DNA from 3 places in the Ideonella alba genome. Region 1 is predicted to be linked to each of the others. Evidence: predicted binding sites of a transcription regulator. Region 1 holds the regulator's gene; each other region holds the start of a gene.

What was found. Region 1 encodes FNR, which switches genes on or off when oxygen is low (the NO sensors DNR and NnrR bind a similar motif). Its sites were predicted from a motif close to TTGATNNNNATCAA; they were not measured.
Region 2: the regulator FNR is predicted to act here: its motif matches at 7,488-7,501, upstream of KAK03_RS02215 (OmpW/AlkL family protein).
Region 3: the regulator FNR is predicted to act here: its motif matches at 2,778-2,791, upstream of paaA (1,2-phenylacetyl-CoA epoxidase subunit PaaA).

What each region holds. Positions count from the first base shown of each region.
Region 1 is NZ_JAGQDD010000006.1:157,456-166,846, forward strand. Features, by position in the region: gene ccoP (cytochrome-c oxidase, cbb3-type subunit III) at 1-490, shown strand, start outside; gene ccoG (cytochrome c oxidase accessory protein CcoG) at 505-1,980, shown strand; gene KAK03_RS10820 (nitrogen fixation protein FixH) at 1,992-2,255, shown strand; gene fnr (fumarate/nitrate reduction transcriptional regulator Fnr) at 2,323-3,060, opposite strand; gene hemN (oxygen-independent coproporphyrinogen III oxidase) at 3,231-4,640, shown strand; gene KAK03_RS10835 (sulfite exporter TauE/SafE family protein) at 4,643-5,350, shown strand; gene KAK03_RS10840 (cold-shock protein) at 5,367-5,636, opposite strand; gene clpS (ATP-dependent Clp protease adapter ClpS) at 5,851-6,204, shown strand; gene clpA (ATP-dependent Clp protease ATP-binding subunit ClpA) at 6,201-8,522, shown strand; gene KAK03_RS10855 (M90 family metallopeptidase) at 8,575-9,348, opposite strand; gene KAK03_RS10860 (UDP-2,3-diacylglucosamine diphosphatase) at 9,336-9,391, opposite strand, start outside.
Region 2 is NZ_JAGQDD010000001.1:513,697-523,087, forward strand. Features, by position in the region: gene KAK03_RS02175 (ABC transporter permease) at 1-389, shown strand, start outside; gene KAK03_RS02180 (ABC transporter permease) at 389-1,078, shown strand; gene KAK03_RS02185 (succinylglutamate desuccinylase/aspartoacylase family protein) at 1,081-2,199, shown strand; gene KAK03_RS02190 (ABC transporter ATP-binding protein) at 2,210-2,983, shown strand; gene KAK03_RS02195 (GlxA family transcriptional regulator) at 3,006-4,025, shown strand; gene astA (arginine N-succinyltransferase) at 4,028-5,080, shown strand; gene KAK03_RS02205 (arginine N-succinyltransferase) at 5,083-5,832, shown strand; gene KAK03_RS02210 (acyl-CoA thioesterase) at 5,817-6,281, shown strand; gene KAK03_RS02215 (OmpW/AlkL family protein) at 6,693-7,340, opposite strand; gene KAK03_RS02220 (hypothetical protein) at 7,667-8,269, shown strand; gene KAK03_RS02225 (hypothetical protein) at 8,452-8,970, shown strand; gene metF (methylenetetrahydrofolate reductase [NAD(P)H]) at 8,980-9,391, opposite strand, start outside.
Region 3 is NZ_JAGQDD010000023.1:72,103-81,493, reverse strand. Features, by position in the region: gene paaD (1,2-phenylacetyl-CoA epoxidase subunit PaaD) at 1-443, opposite strand, end outside; gene paaC (1,2-phenylacetyl-CoA epoxidase subunit PaaC) at 572-1,390, opposite strand; gene paaB (1,2-phenylacetyl-CoA epoxidase subunit PaaB) at 1,395-1,694, opposite strand; gene paaA (1,2-phenylacetyl-CoA epoxidase subunit PaaA) at 1,691-2,704, opposite strand; gene hppD (4-hydroxyphenylpyruvate dioxygenase) at 3,042-4,130, shown strand; gene KAK03_RS21785 (YbaK/EbsC family protein) at 4,167-4,670, shown strand; gene KAK03_RS21780 (DUF1289 domain-containing protein) at 4,686-4,904, shown strand; gene KAK03_RS21775 (2-hydroxychromene-2-carboxylate isomerase) at 4,915-5,499, shown strand; gene KAK03_RS25150 (pilin) at 5,747-6,193, shown strand; gene KAK03_RS21765 (ZIP family metal transporter) at 6,232-6,933, opposite strand; gene KAK03_RS21760 (MFS transporter) at 7,260-9,044, shown strand; gene KAK03_RS21755 (hypothetical protein) at 9,199-9,391, shown strand, end outside.

The DNA of each region.
Region 1 (9,391 bases):
GCAGTGCCACGGCTCCGACGCCCGCGGCAGCAAGTCCTTCCCCAACCTGACCGACAACGACTGGCTGGGTGGCGACGGCAGCCCCGCGTACATCGAGAAGACCATCGTCGAAGGCCGCCAGGGCGTGATGCCCCCGATGGCCGCAGCGGTGGGCACCGCCGAGGACGTCAAGGCGGTGGCCAACTACGTGCTGAGCCTGTCGGGCAGCGCCCACAACTCGGTGGCGGCCCAGGTCGGCAAGCCGAAGTTCGCGGCCTGCGCCGCCTGCCACGGCCCGGAAGGCAAGGGCACCCAGGCCCTGGGCGCACCGAACCTGACCGACAAGATCTGGCTGCATGGCTGGGGCGAAGCCCAGGTCGTCTCCATGATCAACAACGGCAAGACCAACGTGATGCCCGCCCAGGGCGCGCGTTTCACGCCGGATCAGCTGAAGGTCCTGACCGCCTACGTCTGGAATTTGTCCCAGAGCACGAAGGTCGCCGCGCAGTGAGTTAAATTGGCGGCATGAGCGATACCCCCACCCCTATCCAAGCCAGCAACGTCAACCCCCCCGCAGCGTCGGCGCCCGATGGCGACACGGTCGAGGCGGTGGTATCGCTCTACCAGAAGACCCGGAAAATCTATCCGCGGGCCGTCAGCGGCCAGTTCATCAAATGGCGCTGGGCGCTCGTGTGGGCGACCCAGCTCCTTTTTTATCTGCTGCCCTGGGCGCAGTGGAACAACCGCCAGGCCGTGCTCTTCGACCTGGTGTCCCGCCGCTTCTACATCGGTGGACTGGTTCTCTATCCGCAGGACCTGATCTACCTGTCGGCGCTGCTGATGATCTCGGCCTACGCGCTGTTCCTGTTCACTGCGGTGGCAGGCCGGCTGTGGTGCGGCTACGCCTGTCCACAGACGGTGTACACCGAGATCTATCTGTGGTTCGAGCGCGTGATCGAAGGCGATCGCGCGCAGCGCATGAAGCTCGACGATGCCGCCTGGAGCCGTGACAAGCTCTGGCGCAAGACGTCCAAGCAGGTGGTCTGGATCCTGTTCGGCCTGTGGACCGGCTTCACCTTCGTCGGCTATTTCACCCCGATCCGCACGCTGGCCGCCGAGGCCATGACCCTGGGCTTCGGCCCCTGGGAATGGTTCTGGGTGCTGTTCTATGGTTTTGCCACCTACGGCAATGCCGGCTACATGCGCGAGCAGGTCTGCAAGTACATGTGCCCGTACGCGCGCTTCCAGAGCGCGATGTTCGACAAGGACACGCTGATCATCAGCTACGACACCGAACGCGGCGAGCCGCGCGGTGCCCGCTCCAAGAAGGTCGACCCGAAGCAGGCGGGCCTGGGTGCCTGTGTCGACTGCGGTCTGTGCGTGCAGGTCTGTCCGACCGGCATCGACATCCGCAAGGGCCTGCAGTACGAGTGCATCGGCTGTGCCGCCTGCATCGACGTCTGCGACGGCATCATGGACAAGTTCGGCTACCCGCGTGGCCTGGTGCGCTATGTCACCCAGAACGGCCTGCGCGAACACCTGAACTTCAGCCAGATGCTGCGCCGCATCTTCCGCCCGCGGGTGCTGGTCTACACCGGCATCATGCTGGCGATCCTGGTGGCCTTCGGCATCAGCCTGGCGCTGCGCGAGCCCTTCCGTGTCGACGTGGTGCGCGACCGTGCCTCGCTGGCGCGCATTGTCGAGGACGGCAAGGTCGAGAACGTCTACCGCCTGCAGGTGATGAACGCGGCCGAGAAGCCGCAGTCCTACCGCATCGGCGTGTCCGGCATGGACCAGATCGTGGTCACCGGCCAGACCGAGGTGGACGTCGGGCCGGCCGAGGCGCGCTGGATCACCCTCAGCGCCCAGATCCCGTTCGAGTCGGCGCAGCAGGCGGGCGCCGGTGCGCATACCATCCAGTTCTCGATCGAGCGCGTGGCCCATGACGATGTCGCGGCCACCACGCTGCACGAAAAGTCCACCTTCCTGGTGCCGCGATGACGGCTGCAAGCATGAGCAACACGAACCCGCCCGCCGAGGGCAGTCCCGAGCCCAAGCTGCCCTGGTGGCGCTACCGCATGCTCTGGCTGGTCATCGGGGGACCGTTGCTGGTGGTGGTGGCCAGCGTGAGCACCGCCTACGTGGCCATCAAGGGTCAGGACCCGGTGCTGATCAAGGACGAAACGGCGGAGTCGCAGCGTGGCAAGACCGAGCCCGATGCCCAGACGCCGGCGATGCAGGCCCGCAACCACGCGGCCACGCCCGAGCAGCGCTGAGCGCCCACCCGTCACCAAGGACAACGGCGCCCGCGGGCGCCGTTGTGCTGGATGGGGCAGGGCGGGCTCAGCTGGGCGTGCCGTTGACCAGTTGCTGCAGCCCGGCCTGGTCAATGATGCGGATCTGGCGCTGCTTCACCTCCAGCAGGCCTTCGTCCTGGAACTTCGAGAAGGTGCGGCTGACCGTTTCCAGCTTCAGGCCCAGGTAGCTGCCGATCTCTTCGCGCGTCATGCGCAGGATCAGCGACGAGGCCGAGAAGCCACGCGCCTGCAAACGCTGCGTCAGGTTCAGCAGGAAGGCCGCCAGCCGCTCTTCCGCACGCATGCTGCCCAGCAGCAGCATCACGCCGTGGTCACGGACGATCTCGCGGCTCATGATCTTGTGGAACTGGTGCTGCAGGTCGGTGAACTCGCGTGAGAGGTCTTCCAGCTGCGAGTAGGGGATCACGCAGACCTGCGAGTCTTCCAGGGCCACGGCGTCGCAGGTATGGCGGTCGGCGCTGATGCCGTCCAGGCCCAGCAGTTCGCCCGCCATCTGGAAACCGGTGACCTGGTCGCGGCCGTCCTCGGACGAGACGCAGGTCTTGAAGAAGCCGGTACGCACCGCGTAGAGCGACTGGAAGGGATCGCCCGAGCGGAACAGCGTGTCGCCACGGCCCACGGTGCGGCGGGTGGCGACCAGCGCGTCCAGGCGCTCCAGGTCAGGCCGGCCGAGTCCGACGGGCAGACACAACTCTCGCAGATTGCAGCTGGAGCAGGCGACCTTGAAGGTATCGCACCGCACCCGGGAGGTGGATTCGCTCATTGCGCGCATTATCACCCGTGGCCCGGCCACATCCTGAGCAACGTCATCCGATGAATCGCATGTCCTGAACATGATGCCTCTCGTTGAGTGCGGGTATTCTTGTGGTCCCGACCGCGGTCCGACTTGAGGCAGGTCAAGCCTGTGGCGTGCCAGTTTGGCACCATGCCGGCATGTCACAAGCCATCCATGCTCCCGACACCCTGCTGCCGGTGGAGCTGCTCCAGCGCTTCGATGTGCCGGGCCCGCGATACACCTCGTACCCAACCGCCGACCGGTTCGTCGAGGCCTTCAACGGCGAGGATTACCGCCGCGCACTGCAGCAGCGGGCCGAGGGCGCCCAGGTCGGTGGCAAGAAGCCGCTGTCGGTCTACGTGCACATCCCGTTCTGCGAGTCGGTGTGCTACTACTGCGCCTGCAACAAGATCATCACCAAGCACCACGAGCGCGGCGCCGAATACCTGGATGTGCTGGAAGCCGAGATCGCGCTGCACCGGCAGGTGCTGGGCGAGTCGGTGAACGTCTCGCAGATGCACTTCGGCGGGGGCTCGCCCACCTTCCTGAGCGACGCCGAACTGGCCCGCCTGATGGCGGCGCTGCAGCGCTGCTTCAAGCTGGCGTCGGATGCCGAGGTTTCGATCGAGGTGGATCCGCGCACCGCAGACCGCGGCCGTCTGGCCCACCTGCGTGCCATCGGCTTCAACCGCATCAGCTTTGGTGTACAGGACTTCGACCCCGATGTGCAGAAGGCGGTGCACCGCGTCCAGTCGCTCGAGATGGTGACTGAGCTGATGCGAGCCGCGCGCGAGCTGGGCTTCGAGTCGATCAACGCCGACCTGATCTACGGCCTGCCCAAGCAGACGCCCGAGTCCTTTGCCCGCACCATCCGCCAGATGAGCGAGCTGCGGCCCGACCGCATTGCGCTGTACTCGTACGCGCACCTGCCGGCGCGCTTCAAGCCGCAGCGGCGCATCGACGCCAGCCAGCTGCCGCCCGCGCAGCACCGCATCGACATGCTGTCCTCGGCGATTGCCGGCTTCATGGGCCATGGTTACAGCTACATCGGCATGGACCACTTCGCGCTGCACGACGACGCGCTGGCCCAGGCCAAGCGGCAGGGCCGGCTGCATCGCAATTTCCAGGGCTACAGCACGCAGCCCGATTGCGACCTGGTGGCGCTGGGCGTGTCCTCGATCGGTCGCATGGGCGCCACCTACAGCCAGAACGCCAAGACCATCCCCGAGTACTACGACGCCATTCGTCAGGGACAGTTCGCGATCCAGCGTGGCCTGGCGCTGACCCGCGACGACCTGCTGCGCCGTGCCGTCATCATGGCGCTGATGTGCCAGGGTCGGCTGGAGTTCGAATCGGTGGAACTGGCGCACCTGGTCAAGGTGCCCGAGTACTTCCGCCAGGAACTTGAGTCGCTGCGTCCCTATGAAGAGATGGGCCTGGTGACGATGGAGCCCGGTGCGATCCAGATCACCGCGCGCGGCTGGTTCTTCGTGCGGGCCATCGCCATGTCCTTCGACAAGTATCTGCAGGCCGACCGGACCCGCGAGCGTTTTTCGCGCATCATCTGAGGGTGGATCAGGCCCTGGTGCTGTCGGCCCTGCTGATGGGCCTGGCAGGCTCTCTGCATTGCATTGGCATGTGCGGCGCCGCCAGCGCGGCCGCCGTGCGCGGCTGTGCCCCGACGCGGCCGCGCCTGGGGCTGGGCTTCTTTCACCTCGGACGGCTGCTCGGCTATGCCGCCGCGGGCGCAGTGGCCGCCACCAGCGTGAGCTGGCTGGCCCAGCTGGGCCAGTGGAGCCCGGCGCTGCGCCCCTTGTGGGCGCTGGCCCACATGGCCGCGCTGGCCCTGGGCCTGTGGCTGCTGATCCAGGGCCGCCAGCCCCAGTGGCTGGATCAGCTGGGACGCAGCGGTGATCGGTCCCAGGTGCAACCCGTGCGCTGGCACGGCCGCAGCGGCAGTGCGCTGCGCGCCTCCAGCGCCGGGCTGGCCTGGGTGGCCTGGCCCTGCGGTCTGCTGCAATCGGCGCTGATGGTCGCGGCGCTGGCCAACTCGGCGGTGTCCGGGGCCGCGGTGATGGGCGCCTTTGCCTTGGCCTCGGCCTTGCCCCTCGGGCTGGCACCTGCGCTGTGGCAGCGCCTTGCCCAGGGCGACCCCTCGCGCGAAGGGCGCATCACCCGCTGGGCGGCGCGGCTGTCGGGGGCGGCATTGGCCGGGGCCTCAGCCTGGGCCCTGGGTCACGACCTGTTTGTCCGCTTTGCTGCCTGGTGCATGAGCTGAGCGCCGCGACGGGCGCTCAATCGGTGTTCTCGGCTGCATCGCGCAGCGGTGCGGTGGCGCTGCTGCGCGGGCGCACTGGATCCACGGAGCGGATGTTCTGCGCCTGGTTGCCCTTGGGGCCGATGAACGGCTCATAGATCACGCGGGCGCCCTGCTTGAGGGTGCGGTAGCCCTCCATCTGGATGGCTGTGTGGTGTGCAAAGACGTCACCACCACCGTCATCGGGCTCGATGAATCCGTAGCCCTTCGTGTCGTTGAACCACTTGACGGTTCCGAACGCGTCCATACCTGTCCTCCTGATGCCTTTTTCAGGCTTATGCGTGGAATTGTTGGCGCGCCCTGGGATGGTGTCAATCAAAACGCCCCGACGACACCGCTTTGGTGCGTTCAAGCTTGAAAAACGCGCCGCTGGATGCCCTTTTTTGCAACATGCGCCGATGACCGTCAGGGTGACCATTGACCCCGACGCAGCCATCTGTCCAACTGGCTATACTGATTTCATGCCCTCTCGTCCCAAACCTCCCGCACAGACACCGCAGGTTGGCAAACCTGATGACGGTCAGGGATCGGTGGTGGCCGAGCGCAAGGCGGCCAAGACCCGGCCGCCGCGCATGTTCCAGGTGGTCATGCTGAACGATGACTTCACGCCGATGGAGTTCGTCGTGATGGTGCTGCAAGAGTATTTCCGCCTCGACCGCGAGGCTGCGACCCAGGTGATGTTGAAGATCCATCACGAGGGGCGCGCGGTGTGTGGCGTCTTCACCAAGGACGTCGCCGCCACCAAGGTTGAACTCGTGCTGGCTGCTGCACGCCGCTCGGGGCACCCGCTTCAATGCATTATGGAGGCCGCATGATCGCCCAGGAACTTGAAGTCAGCCTGCACATGGCGTTCGTCGAGGCACGCCAGCAGCGCCACGAGTTCATCACCGTGGAGCATCTGCTGCTGGCGCTGCTCGACAACCCGTCCGCCGCCGAGGTGCTGCGCGCCTGCGCCGCCAACATCGAAGATCTGCGCAAGAGCCTGACCGGCTTCATCCGCGAGAACACGCCCACGGTGGGTGGCACCGAAGAGGTCGACACGCAGCCGACGCTGGGCTTCCAGCGCGTGATCCAGCGCGCGATCATGCATGTGCAGTCCACTGGCGGCGGCAAGAAGGAAGTCACCGGCGCCAACGTGCTGGTGGCCATCTTCGGCGAGAAGGACTCTCACGCCGTCTACTACCTGCACCAGCAGGGCGTGACGCGGCTGGACGTGGTCAACTTCATCGCCCACGGCATCAAGAAGAGCGATCCGCCGGAGCCCGCCAAGGGCAGTGGCAGCGAAGGCAGCAGTGGCGGTGGCAACGAGTCCGAGAAGGACGATGGCGGCGAAGGCAAGGGCTCACCGCTGGACCAGTTCACCACCAACCTCAACCAGAATGCCCGCGACGGCAAGATCGACCCGCTGATCGGCCGCGAGCACGAGGTCGAGCGCGTCATCCAGGTGCTGTGCCGCCGGCGCAAGAACAACCCGCTGCTGGTGGGCGAGGCCGGCGTGGGCAAGACCGCCATCGCCGAGGGCCTGGCCTGGCGCATCACCGAAGGCGATGTGCCCGAGGTGCTGGCCGACGCCACCGTCTACGCGCTGGACATGGGCGCGCTGCTGGCGGGCACCAAGTACCGCGGTGACTTCGAGCAGCGCCTCAAGGGCGTGCTCAAGCAGCTCAAGGACAGCCCCAAGAGCATCCTGTTCATCGACGAGATCCACACGCTGATCGGCGCCGGCGCGGCCTCGGGCGGCACCCTGGATGCGTCCAACCTGCTCAAGCCGGCGCTGTCGTCGGGCGCGATGAAGTGCATCGGCGCGACCACCTTCACCGAGTACCGCGGCATCTTCGAGAAGGACGCGGCGCTGTCGCGGCGCTTCCAGAAGGTCGACGTGGTCGAGCCGACCGTCGAACAGACGGTGGAGATCCTCAAGGGCCTGAAGTCGCGCTTCGAGGAGCACCACAACGTCAAGTACGCGCTGGGCGCGCTGCAGGCCGCGGCCGAGCTGTCGGCCAAGTTCATCAACGACCGTCACCTGCCCGACAAGGCGATCGACGTGATCGACGAAGCCGGTGCCGCGCAGCGCATCCTGCCCAAGAGCAAGCAGAAGAAGACCATCACGCGCAACGAGGTCGAGGACATCGTCGCCAAGATCGCCCGCATCCCGCCGGCCTCGGTGTCCTCGGACGACCGCGGCAAGCTCAAGACGCTGGAGCGTGATCTGAAGAGCGTGGTCTTCGGCCAGGACCCGGCGGTCGATGCGCTGGCCGCCTCGATCAAGATGGCCCGCTCGGGCCTGGGCAAGTCGGACAAGCCGATCGGCGCCTTCCTGTTCAGCGGCCCCACCGGCGTCGGCAAGACCGAGGTGGCCAAGCAACTGGCCTACATACTGGGCATCGAGCTGATCCGCTTCGACATGTCCGAGTACATGGAGCGCCATGCGGTCAGCCGCCTGATCGGCGCGCCCCCGGGCTATGTGGGCTTTGACCAGGGCGGTCTGCTGACCGAGGCGATCACCAAGAAGCCGCACGCCGTGCTGCTGCTCGATGAAATCGAGAAGGCCCACCCGGATGTCTTCAACGTGCTGCTGCAGGTCATGGACCACGGCACGCTGACCGACAACAACGGGCGCAAGGCCGACTTCCGCAACGTCATCATCATCATGACGACCAACGCGGGTGCCGAGACCATGCAGAAGGCCACGATCGGCTTCACCAGCAAGCGCGAGCAGGGCGACGAGATGGGCGACATCAAGCGCCTGTTCACGCCCGAGTTCCGCAACCGCCTGGACGGCATTGTCAACTTCCGGGCGCTGGACGAGGACATCATCCTGCGCGTGGTCGACAAGTTCCTGCTGCAACTGGAACAGCAGCTGGCCGAGAAGAAGGTGGATGTCACCTTCACCGACCCGCTGCGCAAGCACCTGGCCAAGAAGGGCTTCGACCCGCTGATGGGCGCGCGCCCGATGCAGCGACTGATCCAGGACACGATCCGCCGCGCGCTGGCCGACGAACTGCTGTTCGGTCGCCTGGTCGATGGTGGCCGCCTGACGGTGGATCTGGATGCCGAAGGCCAGGTCAGCCTGGACATCCAGCCGGCCGGCAAGAGCGGCGACAAGCCGCGCGCCGAAGCCACGGCGGTCTGATCCGGCCACCTGCCATCGTCGCCAGGGGCGCCTTCGGGCGCCCCTTGTTCGTTCAGCCGACGGCCGGATCCTGGCGGTAGTAGCCGGCCAGCAGCCGGTACAGGCGAGGGTGTTCGTCGCGCAGGTCGGTCGCCGCGACGAAGAAGGCCTCGCTGGCCACGGCGAAGAATTCCTCGGGGGCCTCGGCGCCGTAGGGGTCGATCAATGTGTCCTCGCCGGCGTCGACGCGCCGGACGAAATCCTCGAACTCGGCCTCGAGCACCTCGACCCAGGCCTGGCGCTCGGCGGCGGTGGGCAGCAGCGGTACACCGTCGGCCACGCCGTCGCGCATGTCCAGCACATGGGCGAACTCGTGGATCACGACGTTGTAGACCAGGTCGGCCTGCGCGCCGGCGTGGGCCACGTCGTGCCAGGACAGCATCACCGGGCCGCCTTCCATCGCCTCGCCGGTCAATGCCTCGGCGTACTCGTGGACGACGCCGTCCTCATCGGTCACGGTGCGCGGCGCCAGCACCTCGTCAGGCTGGACCACGATGCCGACGAAGTCGTCGTAGTGGTCCAGCGACAGGCCCAGCACCGGCAGGCAGGCCTGGGCGGCGATGCACACGGCCATCAGGTCGTCGATCACCAGGCCCTGGGCACCATGGAACTGCTTGCGCGCCAGGAACAGGCTGCACAGGCGGCGCAACGCCGTCCGATCGGCCTCGGAGCGCTCGGCGATGAACGGATAGGCCTGCAGCACCGCCTGCCACAGCCGCTCGTCGATCGCGTGGCGGGCCAGCTGGCGCTGCTCGCGCCACTCGGCCAGGCGGCTCAGCCAGCCCATCGACCGTCGGTCGGGAGCGCCAGGCGCTGCCAACCCTGGGCGG
Region 2 (9,391 bases), on a different contig from region 1:
TCGGCTTCGTCTTCGGCGCCTACCTGGCCGAGGTGCTGCGCGGCGCCTTCCTGGCGGTGCCGCCGGGTCAGCGCGAGGCGGCGCTGGCCTTCGGCATGACCCGCGGCCAGGTGCTGCGCCGGGTGGTCGGGCCGCAGATGCTGCGCCACGCCTTGCCGGGCCTGTCGAACAACTGGCTGGTGATGATCAAGAGCACCTCCATCGTCTCGGTGATCGGCCTGCACGACATGATGGCGCGCGCCGGTCAGGCGGCGGGCGCCACGCGCGAGCCCTTCGTCTTCTACCTGGCCGTGGCCGGGCTGTACCTGCTGTTCACCAGTGCCTCGGAGCTGGGCTTTGCCTGGCTGTCGCGGCGCCTGTCGATCGGCGTGCGGCGGGTGAGCCTGTGATGCTGGACTGGGGCGTCATCGCCGACAGCCTGCCGCTGTATGCCAGCGGCGCGGTGGTCACCGTGCAGCTGCTGGTGCTGGCGCTGGCCGCCGGCCTGGCCGGTGCGCTGCCGCTGGCCATGCTGCGCAGCCTGTCCAACCCCTGGCTGAGCAAGCCGGTGTGGCTCTACACCTACGTCATCCGCGGCACGCCGATGCTGGTGCAGCTGTTCCTGCTGTACTACGGGCTGGCGCAGTTCGAGTGGGTGCGCCAGAGCGCCGCCTGGCCGCTGCTGTCCTCGGCCTGGTTCTGCGCCATCGCCGCCTTCGCCCTCAACACCTGCGCCTACACCACCGAGATCCTGCACGGCGCGATGAAGGCGGTGCCCGCCGGCGAGGTCGAGGCCGCGCGCGCGCTGGGCATGGGCCGCTGGCTGACGCTGCGCCGCATCGTGCTGCCGCAGGCCTTCCGCCGCGCGCTGCCAGCCTATGGCAACGAGGTGGTGCTGATGCTGCACGGCACCTCGCTGGCCAGCGTGGTCACGATCGCCGACCTCACCGGTGCCGCGCGCGAGGTCAACTCGGTCCACTACCTGCCTTTCGAGGCCTTCCTCACCGCCGCCGTGTTCTACCTGGCGATCACGGCGGTGCTGGTGACGATCTTCCGCGCCGCCGAGCGGCGCTGGCTGCAGCCCATGGGCGCCCGCTGACGATGAGAACCCAACACCACACCCTGCTGGCCGCCACCCCCGGCACCCGCCACGAACTGGTCAGCCTGCACTACGGCACGCCGGGCGGCCGCAAGGTCTACATCCAGGGCGCGCTGCACGCCGACGAGGTGCCGGGCCTGCTGGTGGCCCACCACCTGCGCGGCCTGCTGGCCACGGCCGAGGCCGAGGGCCGGCTGCTGGGCGAGGTGGTGCTGGTGCCCGCCGCCAACCCGCTGGGCCTGCGCCAGTGGCATCTGCGTGGCTACCAGGGCCGCTTCGAGTTCACCAGCGGCGAGAACTTCAACCGCCACTTCGCCGACCTCAGCGAGCCCGCGCTGGCCCGCGTGCAGGACCGCCTGGGGCCGGACGCCGCCACCAACGTCGCGCTGGTGCGCGCCGCGCTGCGCGAGGCCGCCGCCGAACTGAGCGCCACCACGCCGCTGGAGGACCTGCGCCGCCTGCTGCTGGGCCTGGCGATCGACGCCGAGCTGGTGCTGGACCTGCACTCTGACGGTGAAGGCCTGCTGCACATCTACACCACGCCCGCCACCTGGGACCAGGCCGAGCTGCTGGTGCGCTGCATCGATGCCCGCGTGGCGCTGATCGCCGAGCGCTCGGGCGGCGACCCGTTTGATGAAGCCTGCTCGATGGTCTGGCCGCAGATCGCTGCGCGTCTGCCCGCGGGCACTCCGCTGCCGCCGTCCTGCCTGGCCGCCACGATCGAGCTGCGCGGCGAGGGCGATGTGCGCCACGAGCTGGCCGCGCAGGACGCCGCCGGCATCCTGCGCCTGCTGGTGGCGCGCGGCATCGTGCGCGACGACGCCGCGGCCGACATCCCGCCGCTGCGCTGCCAGCCCACGCCGCTGGCCGGCTCGATCCCGCTGGTGGCGCCGCATGGCGGCATGGTGGTGTTCCTGAAGGAGCCCGGCGCCGAAGTGGTCGAGGGCGAACCCATCGTCGACGTCATCGACCCGATCACCGGCCAGGTCAGCACGCTGGGCGCCGGCACCACGGGCCTGTTCTTCGCCCGCGAGAACCGCCGCTTCGCGGTGGCCGGCATGGCGCTGGGCAAGGTGGCCGGCGTGGACGCGCGGCGCAGCGGCTCGCTGCTGTCGGTGTGAGGGGGCTGCCATGAGTGCACACCTGGGCCTGACGGTCGACAACCTGCACAAGCGCTTCGGTGAGCGCGAGGTGCTGCGCGGCGTCTCGCTCAGCGCGAAGCCCGGTGACGTGGTGGCCATCATCGGCTCCAGCGGCTCGGGCAAGAGCACGCTGCTGCGCTGCCTGAACCTGCTCGAGCAGCCGCACGAAGGAACGCTGCGCCTGGGCGATGAAACCCTGGCCCTGAAGCGCGACCGCGACGGCAGCCTGACGGCTTCGGACGATGCCCAGCTGCGCCGCTGGCGCGCCCGCCTGGCCTTCGTCTTCCAGAGCTTCAACCTGTGGCAGCACCGCACGGTGCTGGAGAACGTCATCGAGGCGCCGATCCATGTGCTGGGCCAGCCGCGCGCCCAGGCGGTGGAACGCGGCGAGCAGCTGCTGGCGCGCGTGGGCCTGTCGCACCGCCTGCAGGTCTACCCGGCGCAGCTGTCGGGGGGCGAGCAGCAGCGCGTGGCGATTGCCCGCGCGCTGGCCGTGGACCCCGAGGTGATGCTGTTCGACGAGCCCACCTCGGCCCTCGACCCCGAGCTGGTGGGCGAGGTGCTGAAGGTGATGCGCGAACTCGCCGCCGAGGGCCGCACCATGCTGGTGGTCACGCACGAGATGGAGTTCGCCCGCGAAGTGGCCAGCCACGCGATCTTCCTGCACCAGGGCCTGATCGAGGAACAGGGCGTGCCGCGCGAGGTGCTGGTGCGCCCGCGCAGCGAACGGCTGCGCCAGTTCCTCAGCGGGGGGCTGAAGTGATGTTGCCACGGGGCCCGCTGGCATGAGCTCGGCCCGCGTTGGCTGCCTGCTGCTGCCGGGCTTCTCGCTGGGCACGCTGGCGGGCGTGATCGATCCGCTGGCGCAGGCGGCCGCGCTGCAGCCGGGCCGCATGCCCGAGCCGGTGATGCTTTCGCTGGATGGCCGGCCGGTGCGCGCCGGCGCGGGCGCGTGGGTGGTCTGCACCGAGCTGCGTGCCGCGCCGCCGCTGCAGCTGGCCATGGTGGTGAGCGACCTGCCCTGGCACGAACAGGATCCCCTGGGCCCGGCGGTGCTGCAGTGGCTGCGCGAGCAGGCCGCGGCCGGTGCCTGCCTGGGCGGCGTGGGCACCGGTGCCGCCTGGCTGGCTGAGGCCGGTCTGCTGCAGGGCCACCGCGCCACGCTGCACTGGCCGCACCTGGCGGCGCTGGCCGAGCGCCACCCGGGGGTGGTGCTGTCGCAGCAGCGCTTCGAGATCGACCGCCAGCGCCTGAGCAGCGCCGGTGGCGAGGCCGCCCGCGACCTGATGATCGCCTGGCTGGGTCACCACCATGGCGATCGGCTGGCGCAGGAGCTGGCCGCGCACGCCGGGCTGCCCGGTCCGCGCCCGGCGGACGAGCGCCAGCGCGTGCCCGGCAGCGGCCGCGGCGGCGCCGGCTCGGCCAAGCTGGCCGAGGCGCTGGCGCTGATGGAGGCCAACCTGTCCGAGCCGCTGCCCACCGAAGACATCGCGCGCTTGGTGGGCGTGTCGCGCCGCCACCTGGAGCGGCTGTTCCGCCAGCACCTGGACGCGCTGCCCTCGCGCTGGTACCTGGGGCTGCGCCTGGAGCGCGCCCAGGCCCTGCTGCGCCAGACGCCGCAGTCGATCCTGCAGATCGGCCTGGCCTGCGGCTTTGCCAGCGGGCCGCATTTCTCCAACGCCTACCGCGCCCACTTCGGCCGCACGCCGCGCGATGAGCGCGGCCTGCGCGCCCAGGCCTGGCGCGAAGCCGCTGCCACCGAGCCCGCGCCCGGCAACGCGGCCCGCGACGAGCGCAGCGCCTGAGCATGGCCGACGCCCCGCGCTACCTGCTGCGGCCGGCCGCCCTGGCCGACCTGCCGGGCCTGGAGCGCCTGGCCGGTGCCAGCGCGATCGGCATCAGCTCGCTGCCGGCCGACCGCGAGGCCCTGCGCGAGCGCATCGTCCGTTCGCAGCGCAGCTTTGCCGATGGCGACGAGCCCGATGCCCACTACCTCTTCGTGCTGGAAGACCGTCAGCAGGCCGGGGCGCTGGTGGGCACCGGCGGCATCGCGGCGCGTGCGGGGGCTGGCGATCGCTTCTACAGCTACCGCAATGAATTCACGGTGCACGCCAGCCCCGCGCTGGGGGTGCGCAACCGCATCCACACGCTGCACCTGTGCCACGACCTGACCGGCGCCACGGTGCTCACCGGCTTTCACATCGATCCGGCCCACGAGGACGGCCCCGGCGCCCAGCTGCTGTCGCGCGGGCGCTTGCTGTTCATCGCCAGCTTCCCCGAGCGCTTCACCGACCGCATCGTCTCGGAGCACCCGGGCCTGGCCGACGAGTCGGGCGCCTGCCCGTTCTGGGACGCGGTGGGCCGGCGCTTCTTCCACCTCGACTACCCGGCGGCCGAGCGCCTGGCCAGCGGCCAGGGCCGCGCCTTCCTGGCCGAGCTGCTGCCGCAGTCGCCGATCTACGTGCCGCTGCTGGACGAGGCCACGCAGTGGGCGCTGGGCCAGCTCCACCCGGTGGCCGAGCGGCCGTTCTCGATCCTGCTGGACGAGGGCTTTGACGCCGACACCTGGCTCAACGTCTTCGACGGCGGCCCGACGATGGAGGCTCGGCTGCCGATGCTCAAGACCGCGCGCCGTCTGCGCAGCGTGGGCGTGCTGCCGCCCGCCCCGCGCGCCGCGCGCGGCGGCCACGCCACCCACCTGGCCGCCGGTCGGCGGCTGCAGCACTGGCGCGCCACGCTGCTGGCGCTGGACGCCACCGCGCCCGCGGTGGCGCTGCGCGACGACGAAGCCGCCTTGCTGGGCCTGGCCGTGGGCGACAGCCTCTGCGTGGCCGCTCTGGACGGCCCGGACGGCACCTGACGATGCGCTGGACCGTCCGCCCCGTGCAAGCGGCCGACCTGTCGGCGCTGCGCCCCTGGCTGCCCGCCCAGGCCGACACCATGCTGCCGCGCCCGGACGCCGCCGCCGCCTGGCTGCTGGCCGAAGGCGCCCAGGGCCCGGCCGCCTGTCTGCGCGTGCGCGGCCCGATCGGCCTGCAGCGGCCGCGCCACTGGTACCACGTGGGCTGTGTGGTGCATGCGGCGCCCGAGCTGTCGCTGTTCCACCGCCAGCACACGCTGCTGCTGGGCAACGACCACACCGGCGCCAGCGAGCTGGCCGAGCGCGCGCATGCGCCGGGCCTGGACGCGGCCGCCCAGGCCTCGGCCTGGCGCGCCCTGCTGGACGCCGCCCGCGAGCACCTGCAGGCCACCCGCGCGCTGCAGGGCGGCAGGGTGATCGCCGAACTGCCCGGCCTGCGCGACGCCCAGGGCCGCTCGCCGTTCTGGCAAGGCCTGGGCCGCCATTTCCACGCTGGCGACCCCGACGCCGTGCTGCAGCGCCTGGGCCTGGACGGCCGTGCCCAGCTGGCCGCCCTGATGCCGCGGCAGGTGGTCTATGCCTCCTTCCTGAGCCCCGCCGCGCAGGCGGCCATGGCCCAGGCCGCGCCCTCGGCCCGCGTGTGGATGGACACGCTGGCCGACGCGGGCTTCCGCTACAGCCACCACATCGACATCGTCGACGGCGGCCCGGTCTTCGAAACCCACCTGGACAGCTGGTGCGCCCGGCGCTGAAGACCATGGACGACTGGGACCTGCCCCGCCCCTTCCTGCTGCGCGTGGCGCCTGAACCCGCCGACATCGACGGCCTGGACCACACCAACAACGCCGTCTACCTGCGCTGGTGCGAGCAGGCCGGCTGGGCCCACTCCGAAGCCCTGGGCCTGTCGATCGCCGACTACCGCCGCCTGGACCGCGCCATGGCCATTCACCGCGGCGAGTACGACTACCTGCTGCCCACCCAGCTGGGCGACGCGCTGGAACTGGCCACCTGGCTGCTGCCCGGCGACGGCCGCCTGCGCATGGAGCGCCGCTTCCAGCTGCGCCGCCTGCGCGACGGCGCCACCGTCCTGCGCGGCCGCTGGCAACTGGTCTGCATCGAGATCAGCAGCGGCCAGGCGCGCCGCATGCCACCGGAGTTCTGTGCGGCGTATCTGCCCGCGGCAGTGACACTCACGACCTAGATTCCGTCTCCTGCCAGTGGCAGTCGTCACCCGCAGATGTGGTTGGGGCGAGGTGGGGGAAAGGGGTCTCTCTCATGTCCCCCGGCCTGCGGCCTCCTCCTTGACTTCGTTCGACCCCTTTCCCCCACCTCGCTGGTCACCGTTTCGGGACTGCTCGCGCGAGCACTGCGAGAACGTTGGTAGCGGGCGAGGGGGAGTTCGCTTGGCCGAAGTCAAGGAGGAGGCCGTAGGCCGGGGGACATGAGGACGAGCGAACTCCCCCTCGGCCGCCGCGCCACACCGTCGCAGTCAACCCAACGGCCGGTCAGGGCAGGAACCAGAACAACAAAAAAGGCGACCGACTGGTCGCCTGATTCCCAACGGGCGCGCCGGCTTGTGGCCGGTGCGCCGGTGTGCTTCTTGGAGCCTGGATCAGAAACGCATGCCCACGCCGACGCTGACCAGCAGCGGGTCGACCTTGAAGGTACCGACCTTGGTGCCGGCCGACAGGACGTCGGTCTTGATCTGGACCTTCTTGACGTCCACGTTCAGCAGCCAGCCGCCGCCCAGCGCGTAGTCGGCGCCGACCTGGGCCGCCAGACCGTAGCTGTTGCGCTTGAGGTTCAGGCTCAGCGCCGCGACGGCCGGATCCCACTTCACGTCGGAGATGTTGGTGTAGTTCACGCCGGCACCGACGTAGGGACGCAGCGCGCCCAGGTCGGTGAAGTGGTACTGGGCGGTCAGGGTGGGCGGCAGGTGCTTGAAGCTGCCGATCTTGCCCACGCCGCTGAGCGACAGGTCCTGGCTCTGCGGGTAGGTCAGGATCAGCTCGGCCGCGATGTTCGGCGTGAAGAAGTAGCTGATGTCCAGCTCGGGCAGCCACTTGTTGTTGATCGACGCCACGGTGCCCGGGGCGACGACGGCGGCCAGCGTGCCCTTGAGCACGCTGTCATTGGTGTTGGCCGAATCCAGATGCGTCGCGCGCACGCGGACGATCCAGTTGCCGCTGTCCTGGGCGGCGGCGAATTGCGGGGCGGCCAGAGCGGCCAGGGTGGCGACAGCGATCAGCGACTTGCGCATGGAGGAACTCCTTCTTCGTTGCATTGACTTGAAAACAACCGGACCGCGCTGGTGCGGCGGATGGGGTCATTGCAACGTCTGGTGACCAGGTCGAGTTTGCTGTCGCGCAAACTGCCGGCCGCGGTCCCGGCCAGCCCGGGCGGCCACCTGACCTTGGTCAAACTCGCGCCGCGAGGCTGATGCGTTCACGCAACAGTGCCCGGCGACCGCTCCCCCCATGCTCGAAGTCCGCGCGGCCATGGTGCGGCGCGGCCGTTCTCGCTAAGCTCGCTCGCCAGGCCAGCCGTCCGGCGGGCCTGGAGCAACAGGAGTTGTCTGTGATGTCGATGGACCTCGCCCCCCGCCTGGCAGCCGCCGCTGCCGCCGCCGTCCTGCTCGGCCAGACGCCGCTGGCCTCGGCCTGTACCGTGCAGCGCCTGCACCTGATGACGCCCTCGGTGAGCGAGCCGGCGCAGGTCGGCATGGTGGGCCACGTCGACAACGGCACCAAGACGGATGGGGGCAGCTACCGGGCCGAGCTGGTCGTGACCCAGGCCCTGGTGGACGACATCGCCGCCAGCATTGCCGGCGGCTGCAGCCAGTGGATCCACCATGCCGGCGGCGGCAACATCGTCCTGATGGGCATCGCCAGCGGCAGCTACTCGGCCAAGAACCAGTTGCAGTGGATTCCGGCCAGCACCGGCCTGAAGCAGAAGATGCACACCTGGCGCGACAGCGCGGCGGGTGACACCGGGGGCTTCGTCACCCACCCGCACGACGCCGAACTGAAGAAGAAGCAGATGCGCGCCCTGGTGGCGGGCGATGTGCTGCGCCTGACCGGCAAGGCCCAGGCCAGCGGCACCATCATCGATGGCTGGGTGGCCGACCAGGTGCAGTCGCTCTACAACTGGGCGGGCACCACGCCCTACATCGAGGTGTGGATTCCCTGAGGGCTGACGGACGCAGGCGTTCTCTGTTGTTTAACGATGAATGGAGGCTCTTGATGCATACGGATCAAGCACTGTCTGGGCACCGTTGTTCGTGGCCCCCGGCCCGCCAGGTGGCTGCGGCGGTCATCGTGGGCCTGGCGTGCAGCGCCGCGAGCGCCTGCACCCGGTCCCGCACCCACTGGATGGAACTCAAGGTCAAGGATCTCGCCTTGTTGCGGATGGCTGGTGATGTCGACGGTGGTACATCACGCTCACTGGCGGCAGACTTTCGCGCCGAGTCGGTGATGGTGGCCGGTTCGCAACTGTGGGCCGACCTCCGAGCCAGTTTGGCGGGTGGTTGCGAACAGTGGATCGATCGTGGGGCGCCCCATGGCCGCATCGTGCTGACCGGCGCCGCTGATGGCCGCTACACCGCGCGGTCCAACGTGGTGCTCATTCCAGCCGCCACTGGCGCCAAGGTGAAGTTGACCAGCGGCTGGGAAGAACAGGCGATCGGCGATACCGGTGGCAACGTGTACTACCAGGACATCGTGCCACTCAAGAAGAAACCGATGAGGAGCCTCGCCGAGGGCGACCGTATCCGCATCACGACCAACATCACCCTGGAAGGCGTGATGATCGGCAACACGGCCGCTGACCAGCTTGAGGTGTTTTTCGAACCCGAATTCCCCTTCGTCACTCTGAGGATGACGCTGCCCTGAGCCGAAAGCTCAGGCCAGACCGAGCCGGCGGCAGATCTCCAGCACGGTGGCCGACTGGTTCATCGTGTAGAAGTGCAGCCCGGGCACGCCCTGGGTGCGCAGGCGTTCGCACAGCGCGGTCACCACATCCAGGCCGAAGGCCTTGATGCTGGCGCTGTCGTCGCCAAAGCTCTGCAGCCGCAGGCGCACCCAGCGCGGCACGTCGGCGCCGCAGTTGTCGGCGAAGCGCAGGATGCCGCTGGCATTGGTGATCGGCATGATGCCGGGTACCACCGGGATGTCGGCGCCCAGCGCGCGGGTCTCGTCGACGAAGCGGAAGTAGGCGTCGGCATTGAAGAAGAACTGCGTCACCGCGCCGCTGGCGCCGGCCTTCACCTTGGCGGCGTAGGCCTGCAGGTCGGCCTGCGGGCTCCTGGCCTGC
Region 3 (9,391 bases), on a different contig from region 1:
GGGCAGGGCACGGCCGGCTCACGCTGGCGGCGCACGATGCGGATCGGCGCGGTGTCGGCCGCCGTGGTGCAGCCCGGCGGCGCGATGCCGTACTCGCGCAGCTTGCGCCGGCCTTCGTCGCTGATCCAGTCGGTGGTCCAGGCGGGGTGGCGGCGGGTGAGTGCGCGCGCCGGGCCCAGCTGCGCGGCGGCCAGCGCATCCAGCACGCTGCGCTCGATCACCTCGGTGGCTGGGCAGCCCGAGTAGGTGGGCGTGAGCACCACCTCCAGCGTGCCGTCCGTGGCCTCCTGAACCGCGCGCACGATGCCCAGTTCGCACACCGAAATCGCGGGAACCTCCGGGTCAGGGACCTGCTGGAGCACGGTCCAGGCTTGCTGGATGCGCTCAGCGGTCTCGGACGCGGACGACGCCGGAGCGCCGGGCCGCCCCAAGCCCGGCGTCATCCCCTCGGGGGCCGAGGCCGGACGATGGCTGTCCGGGGGACAGTCATCGCCTGACGAGGAGCCCGACCGGACGTGAGGGCGCGGTCCGCAGGACCGACCGGTGTACCCGCCGGGCGAGGGGTCAACCGTCACCACGCGCCCCCGGGATAGGCGCGTTGCAGGTGCTGCATCTCGGCCAGGATGAAGCCCAGGTGCTCGCTGTGCACGCCGCGCCGGCCAGTGCTGCGGAACACGCTGTCGGCGGGCGCCTTCAGCTGCGCCTCGGCCAGCAGCTCGGCGATCTCGGCGTCGAAGGCTTCCTTCAGTGACGAGGCGGCCGGGCCCAGGCCGCTGGCGGCGGCGTGGGCGTCGACCTCGTCGTCCTCGAACAGCTCGGGCACGAAACGCCAGAGCTGCTCCACCGCGTTCTGCATGCGGCGCGCCGATTCCGGCGTGCCGTCGCCCAGGCGCACCACCCAGTCGGCCGAGTGCTGCTGGTGGTAGCGCGCTTCCTTCACCGCCTTGGCGGCGATCGCGGCGACTTCCTCATCCGAGGAGTTCATCAGCCGCTCCCAGGCCAGGCGCAGCCAGGTGGCGACCAGTGCGTTGCGCAGCGTGGTGATGGCGAAGTCGCGCTCACCGCGCGGGCTGCCGTCGGCGCTGTGCGGCAACTCGACCAGCGTGGGGTTCAGGTAGTCGCGCTCCTCGCGCAGGAAGGCGAGCTGGTCCTCGTCCAGCGCCTGGCCGCCGGTGTCGGCGGCGCCCAGCCGGCCGGCATGGGTGTAGAGCGCGCGGGCCTGGCCGATCAGGTCCAGCGACAGGTTGGTCAGCGCGATGTCCTCTTCGAGGATGGGCGCGTGGCCGCACCACTCGCCCAGGCGCTGGGCGTGGATCAGGCACAGGTCGGCCAGGCGCAGCAGGTAGCGCACCGCGGGGGCGCGGCTGGGGGTGACGGAAGGGGCAGTCATGGCCTTACATGTGGTCGACACTGGCGGGCAGCTTGTAGAAGGTCGGATGCCGGTAGACCTTGTCCTCCATCGGGTCGAAGAACATGTCCTTGTCGCCCGGGTCGCTGGCGACGATCTGGCTGGACAGCACCACCCACACGCTGGTGCCTTCCTGGCGCCGGGTGTAGACGTCGCGCGCCATCTGGATGGCCATGGCCGCATCGGCTGCGTGCAGGCTGCCGCAGTGCTTGTGGTCCAGGCCCGCCTTGCTGCGGACGAACACCTCCCACAGAGGCCATTCCTTCGATGTGTTGTCGGCGCTCATGCGGCCTCCTGCTTGGTTGCTTGCTTGCGGGCGTGGGCGAGGGCGGCTTCGCGCACCCAGGCCCCGTCGTTCCAGGCCTTCACGCGCATGCCCAGGCGCTCGCGGTTGCAGGGGCCGTCGCCGCCCACCACGCGCCAGAACTCGTCCCAGTCGATGGTGCCGAAGTCCCAGTGGCCGCGTTGTTCGTTCCACTTCAGTTCGGGGTCGGGCAGCGTCACGCCCAGCACCTCGGCCTGCTGCACGGTGGCGTCGACGAACTTCTGGCGCAGGTCGTCGTTGCTGATGCGCTTGATGCCCCAGCGCATGCTCTGCACGCTGTGCACGCTCTCGGCGTCGGGCGGACCGAACATCATCAGGCAGGGCCACCACCAGCGGTTCACCGCGTCCTGCACCATCGCCTTCTGCTCGGGCGTGCCCTGCTGCATCATCACCAGCAGCGCGTCATAGCCCTGGCGCTGGTGGAAGCTCTCCTCGCGGCAGATGCGCACCATCGCCCGCGCATAGGGCGCGTAGGAGCAGCGGCACAGCGGCACCTGGTTCATGATCGCCGCGCCGTCGACCAGCCAGCCGATCACGCCCACGTCGGCCCAGGTCAGCGTCGGGTAGTTGAAGATCGAGCTGTACTTGGCCTTGCCGCTGTGCAGCGCGCCCAGCAGCTGGTCGCGGCTGGTGCCCAGGGTCTCGGCCGCGGCGTACAGGTACAGGCCGTGGCCGCCCTCGTCCTGGATCTTGGCCAGCAGGATGGCCTTGCGCTTGAGCGTCGGCGCGCGGGTCACCCAGTTGCCCTCGGGCAGCATGCCGACGATCTCGCTGTGCGCGTGCTGGCTGATCTGGCGGGTGAGCGTCTTGCGGTAGTGCTCGGGCATCCAGTCCTTGGCTTCGATGAAGCCGCCGTCGTCGATGCGGGCCTCGAAGCGCTGTTCCAGGTGCATCTCCTCGGCCGAGCGCACGGGCTTGCCGGCGGCGCTTTCGCCGTCCTTGCCCATGGTGTCCATGGCTTGGGTGTACATGCGGGGGATCTCCGGTGAGGGCCGGATCGAGTTATTCGACCGACCGGTCGGTCAATGTAATTTCCGGCGTGGCTTGACGCAAGTCAGAACCCTCCGGGAATACCCTTGATTGGGGTTAAGCAGTTTCGCCACTGGCGCCTGCGGGGCCCGACGGCTACGATGCGCCCCCATGACGACCTCCGTCTTCCAGGGTGTGATCGGCGATCACCTCGCACGCAGCGTGCGGGGCGTGCCCTGCTCGCCGCCTGGAACCTGCGAAACGCGCTGATTGCCCCCGGCCTGGCCGCCTGCCGCGCCCGGAGCCTGTGTTCATCGTTTCTTTCTGCAGGAGCCGCACATGGCTGATCTGTTTGACAACCCCATGGGCCTGATGGGGTTCGAGTTCGTCGAGTTCGCATCCCCCACCCCGAATGTCCTGGAGCCGCTGTTCGAGGCGATGGGCTTCTCGCTCGTCGCCCGGCACCGCTCGAAGGACGTGCTGCTGTACCGCCAGGGCGGCATCAACTTCATCGTCAACCGCGAGCCCCGGAGCCAGGCGGCCTACTTCGCCGCCGAGCACGGCCCGTCAGCCTGCGGCCTGGCCTTCCGCGTCAAGGACGCGCACAAGGCCTATGCGCTGGCGCTGGAGCGCGGTGCGCAGCCGATCGAGATTCCCACCGGCCCGATGGAGCTGCGCCTGCCGGCGGTCAAGGGCATCGGCGGTGCGCCGCTGTACCTGATCGACCGCTTCGAAGACGGCAAGAGCATCTACGACATCGACTTCGAATTCCTGCCCGCCTTCGCCGACCCGGCGAACCGCCACCCCGAAGGCCACGGCTTCAAGGTGGTCGACCACCTGACGCACAACGTCTACCGCGGCCGCATGGCCCACTGGGGCGCGTTCTACGAGAAGTTGTTCGGCTTTCGCGAGATCCGCTACTTCGACATCCAGGGCGAGTACACCGGCCTGACCAGCCGCGCGATGACCGCGCCCGATGGCCTGATCCGCATCCCGCTCAACGAGGAAGCCAAGCAGGGCGGCGGCCAGATCGAGGAGTTCCTGATGCAGTTCAACGGCGAGGGCATCCAGCACGTGGCGCTGCTGTGCGACGACCTGATCGCCGCCGTCGACAAGCTGCAGCTGGCCGGCATCCCGCTGATGACCGCGCCCAACAACGTCTACTACGAGATGCTCGAGGAGCGCTTGCCCGGCCACGGCGAGCCGGTGCCCGAGCTCAAGACCCGCGGCATCCTGGTCGACGGCTCCACCGCTGGCGGCGACAAGCGCCTGCTGCTGCAGATCTTCAGCCAGCCGCTGCTGGGCCCGGTGTTCTTCGAGTTCATCCAGCGCAAGAACGACGAGGGCTTTGGCGAAGGCAACTTCAAGGCCCTGTTCGAGAGCCTGGAGCGCGACCAGCTGCGCCGCGGCGCCATCGCCACCGCCTGAAACAGGGGTGTGGCGAACTTGGCGACAATCGCCGCCATGGCCGACGACACCTCCCTGCAAGACGCCCCGCACCAGGCCTTTGCCGCCGTCACCCGGTTGCTGGCCGAGCGCGGGCACCCGCATGCCCCGCAGTGGCTGAGCGTGCCCGCGCGTACCGCCCAGGAGGCGGCCGACGCGCTGGGCGTGACGGTCGGGCAGATCGCCAAGAGCGTGATCTTCCGGCGCAAGTCCGATGAGGCCGCGGTGCTGGTCATCACCTCCGGTGACCGGCGCGTGGACGAGAAGAAGGTGGCGGCGCTGGTCGGGGCCATCGGCCGTGCCGACGCCGATTTCGTCAAGGCCCGCACCGGCTACTCGATCGGCGGTGTCTCCCCGATCGGCCACGCCACCGAGCCGGTGACGCTGATCGACGCCGACCTGGCCCGCTTCGACGAGATCTGGGCCGCAGCCGGACACCCCAATGGCGTCTTCCGCCTGAGCTTCGCCGACCTGGCGCGCCTGACCGCGGCGCCGGTGGCCGATGTCGTGCAGGCCCGCTGACCCAGGAGACCCTCCATGACCGACCCCGTGGCCCCGCAGACCTCGCACAGCCCGGCCGGCGGCGTGCCTTCGCCGTGCATCAGCATCTGCCGCACCGACCCCGACACCGGCTGGTGCCAGGGCTGCCACCGCACGCTGCAGGAGATCGCGGCGTGGTCGACGATGACCGACGAGCAGCGCATGGACGTCTGGATGCTGCTGCCCGGCCGCCGCGCCCGCGTGCACAACGAATGAGCGCCCGCGCGTGAAGTCGCTGGTCTTCCACTACGACGTGGTCTCGCCCTACGCCTGGCTGGCCTTCGAGCGGCTGCCCCAGGCGATGGAAGGCATCAGCCATGCGGTGGCCTACCGCCCGGTGCTGTTCGCCGGCCTGCTGAAGGCCCATGGGCACAAGGGCCCGGCCGAGATCCCGGGCAAGCGCGAATGGACCTACCGCCAGGTCGACTGGCTGGCGCGCCAGCTGGGCGTGCCGCTGCAACTGCCGCAGCCCCATCCGTTCAACCCGCTGGCGCTGCTGCGCCTGGGCCTGGCGTGCGTGCCGGCCGGCCAGATGCCGGGGCGGCGCATCGTCGAGGCCTTGTTCCGCCATGCCTGGTGTGCCGACGGCGCCGATCCGAACGACCCGCATCGCCTGCAGGCGCTGCAGGCCGACCTTGAGCCGCTGCGCGACCCGCAAGGCGACGAGGTCAAGGCCGAGCTGCGCGCACTGACCGACCAGGCGGTGGCCCGCGGCCTGTTCGGCGTGCCGACGGTGGAGGTCGACGGGCGCCTCTACTGGGGTGTCGACGCCTTGCCGATGCTGCGCGAGGACCTGCTGGCCGCCGGCTGAGGGGCGTGGCGCCACAGCGCGCGCCCTGTGGCGCGCAGGCCCTCACGCGGTAACGCGCGGACCGACCAAACCTGTCACAGGGTGTGCCCATCTGACAGCTTTGGTCGCATCCAGTTGACACGCGTGGTCAGTCACAGCGGTGCGCGCGGCCCGAACGGCCGTCCCGGGACCGGGCACGCGATTCGCAACAGGAGGACGGGGCCGATCAACGGCTCCCTGGCATTACCCAACCACCATGAGCACCTCCATGCAACGAGTCCACCAAGGTTTTACTCTGATCGAACTGATGATCGTCGTGGCGATCATCGGCATCCTGGCCGCCGTCGCGCTGCCCGCCTACAACGACTACACCACCCGCGCCCAGGTGGCGGAGGCGGTGGAGCTGGGCGGCGGGCTGAAGCAGCCACTGACCGACTACGTGATCGACCGCAACACGCTGCCCTCCGCCTATGTGGCGCCGCCGGCCAGCCCGGGCCCGACCGAACTGAGCGCCACCCTGAAGGGCCGCTACTCGAAGTTCGACTCGGTCACCGGCACCCTGCCGAACATCGCCATCCAGTACAGCATGCAGGAAGGCCAGGCCAAGACCTACGTGGTGGTCTTCAAGTCGGCGGACAACGGCACCACCTGGGAATGCGTGACCGGCACCACCGTGCCGAACAAGTGGCGCCCGACCGCCTGCAAGGCGACCTGACGCGCGTCGCTGCGGCGCGTGCTGGCCACGCGCCGCCTTCAATGCCCCATCAGCTGGATGCCCCAGAAGGTGAGGAAGCCGCCGAACAGCACCAGCGTGGCGATCGGCTTTTCCTCCACCTCATGGGCCTCCATCAGCAGCTCCTCGGTCACCAGGTAGAGCAGCGCCGCGGCGCTGAATGACAAGGTGCCCGCCAGCAGGGCCGGCGAGGCCCCGGCCAGCAGCGCGCTGCCCAGCACCGCACAGCCCATCACGGTGAGCCCCAGGGCCGCCGTCACGGCCACGATGCGCCACCCGGCGATGCGCTCCGAGGTGACCGCCAGCCCCAGGAACAGCAGCTCCACCGACAGCCCCAGCGCCAGCACGGTGCCGGTCTCGCCGCCGGCAGCGAAGCCTGCGCCGATGATGAAGCCGTCGGTGGCCACATCGACAAAGGTCGCCACCAGCAGGCCCACGGCCGCGCCCTGGGCGGCCTGCTCCAGCCGCTCGGTCCACAGGTTGAGCGCATACATGAACAGGCTGCCGGCGGCAAACGCGCCCAGCACCACCGCCTTGGTGGCGTGCTCCTTGCCGATGTCGGGCAGCAGCTCCACCGCCAGCGCCGCCAGGATCACCCCCGCCGCGAAATGCTGGATCAGGCTGCGCAGCTGATGCGACGGACGCCAGAGCGCGGCCAGCGCGCCGCCGGCCACCGCCACGCCCGCAGGGATGGCCATGATGAGGGTGGCGTGGGTGTTCATGTCGGGCGGCTCGTCGATGCGGGAGCGGGCGATTCTGCGCGCCGCAGCTGTCGCCCGTCTGAGGCCGACGATGGCCGCGCTCGCCGGCCATTGACCCAGCCTGCAGCGCACGTGATCGCCCCGGTTGAACCTGACTGCGATCGTCGGGATTTTCCCGTACACCCGGTCACCATCTCACCGTGCGAAACGGCGCGTCCGGGTTGCTCCTGACTTTGTCAGGTTTCGTTCAGCCTCGCGTCAGATCGCGGTCAGCGACCCTGAACACAGTCGCCTTCCACGGGCCACGGTCAGTGTGGTGGTCCGCCCGCATCAACAGGAGACAACATATGGCAACGGCGTCCAATGCGCCCATGACCGCCGAGGAGAAGAAGGTCATCTTCGGCTCGTCGTTGGGTACGGTGTTCGAGTGGTACGACTTCTACCTCTACGGCTCGCTCGCGGCGATCATCGCGAAGCAGTTCTTCGCGGGTCTGGACCCGACCTCGGCCTTCATCTTCGCGCTGCTGGCCTTCGCCGCGGGCTTCATCGTGCGCCCCTTCGGTGCGCTGGTGTTCGGCCGCCTGGGCGACATGATCGGTCGCAAGTACACCTTCCTGGTGACCATCCTGATCATGGGCCTGTCGACCTTCATCGTCGGCATCCTGCCCAACTACGCCTCGATCGGCGTCGCCGCCCCGGTGATCCTGATCGTGCTGCGCCTGCTGCAGGGCCTGGCCCTGGGCGGTGAGTACGGTGGCGCCGCCACCTATGTGGCCGAGCACTCGCCGCACGGCAAGCGCGGCGCCTACACCGCCTGGATCCAGACCACCGCGACCCTGGGCCTGTTCCTGTCGCTGATGGTGATCCTGGGCACCCGCACCTTCACCGGTGAGGAAGCCTTCGCCCAGTGGGGCTGGCGCGTGCCGTTCATCGTCTCGATCGTGCTGCTGGGCATCTCGGTGTGGATCCGCCTGAGCATGAACGAGTCGCCCGCCTTCAAGAAGATGAAGGAAGAGGGCAAGACCTCCAAGGCGCCGCTGACCGAGTCCTTCGGCCAGTGGAAGAACCTGAAGATCGTGATCCTGGCGCTGATCGGCCTGACCGCCGGCCAGGCCGTGGTCTGGTACACGGGCCAGTTCTACGCCCTGTTCTTCCTGACCCAGGCCCTGAAGGTTGACGGCGCCACCGCCAACATCCTGGTGGCCGCGTCGCTGATCATCGGCACGCCCTTCTTCGTGGTCTTCGGCACGCTGTCGGACAAGATCGGCCGCAAGCCGATCATCATGGCCGGCTGCCTGATCGCCGCGCTGACCTACTTCCCGCTGTTCAAGGCGCTGACCGAGGCCGCCAACCCCGACCTCGCCAAGGCCCAGGCCGCGAACAAGGTGGTGGTGGAAGCCGATCCGGCCGAGTGCTCGTTCCAGTTCAACCCGACCGGCACCGTCAAGTTCACCAGCTCCTGCGACATCGCCAAGCAGCAGCTGGCCGCGGGTTCGGTGAGCTACGAGAACGTGGCCGCGCCGGCTGGCACGACCGCCGTGATCAAGGTGGGCGACACCGTGGTCAGCAGCTACAACGCCGCCAAGGTCAGCGACGAGGACATCGCCGCCGCCAAGGCTGCCGCCACCAAGAAGCTGGAGGACCTGAAGGCCGCCGGCGGCAAGGAAGAGGACATCAAGAAGGCCACCGAGGCCGTCGCCGGCTTCGAGAAGGACGCCAAGGCGGCCACAGTCAAGGCCAAGGACGCCGCGATGAAGGCCGGCCTGTCGGCCGCGCTGAAGGCCGCCGGCTACCCGACCAAGGCCGACCCGGCCAAGCTCGACAAGGTGAAGATCGTCGGCATCCTGACCATCCTGGTGATCTACGTCACCATGGTCTACGGCCCGATCGCCGCGATGCTGGTCGAGATGTTCCCCACCCGCATCCGCTACACCTCGATGAGCCTGCCGTACCACATCGGCAACGGCTGGTTCGGCGGCCTGCTGCCCACCACCGCCTTCGCGATCGTGGCGCAGACCGGCAACATGTACAACGGCCTGTGGTACCCGATCATCATCGCCACGATGACCTTCGTCATCGGCATGCTGTTCGTCAAGGAGACCAAGGACGTCGACATCTACGCGGGCGACTGAGCCCCGTGACCGGGCCGGGCTGCCTGGCAGTCCGGGCCCCGGCGCCCCAAGGCCCGCCGCCCGGCGGGCCTTGTCCTTTCAGTGAAGGGGTCGCGTCAGTCGCGGCCCCCACAATGCCTTCATTCCCCCTTGTTCCCTCAGGAGACTCAACACCATGTGGAAGATCGCCCTCGGCTTCATCGTCTTTGCCGGCCTGGCCATGTTCATCATCATGAAGGGCGGCGACAAGCTCGACATGAGCGGCGAGAAGCACGGCTCCGAGGCCGTGCATGCGCCTGAGGCCGCCAGTGCGCCGGCCAGCGCCGCGGCCAGTGAGCCGGCGGCTGCGCCGGTGGCCGCGTCGGCTG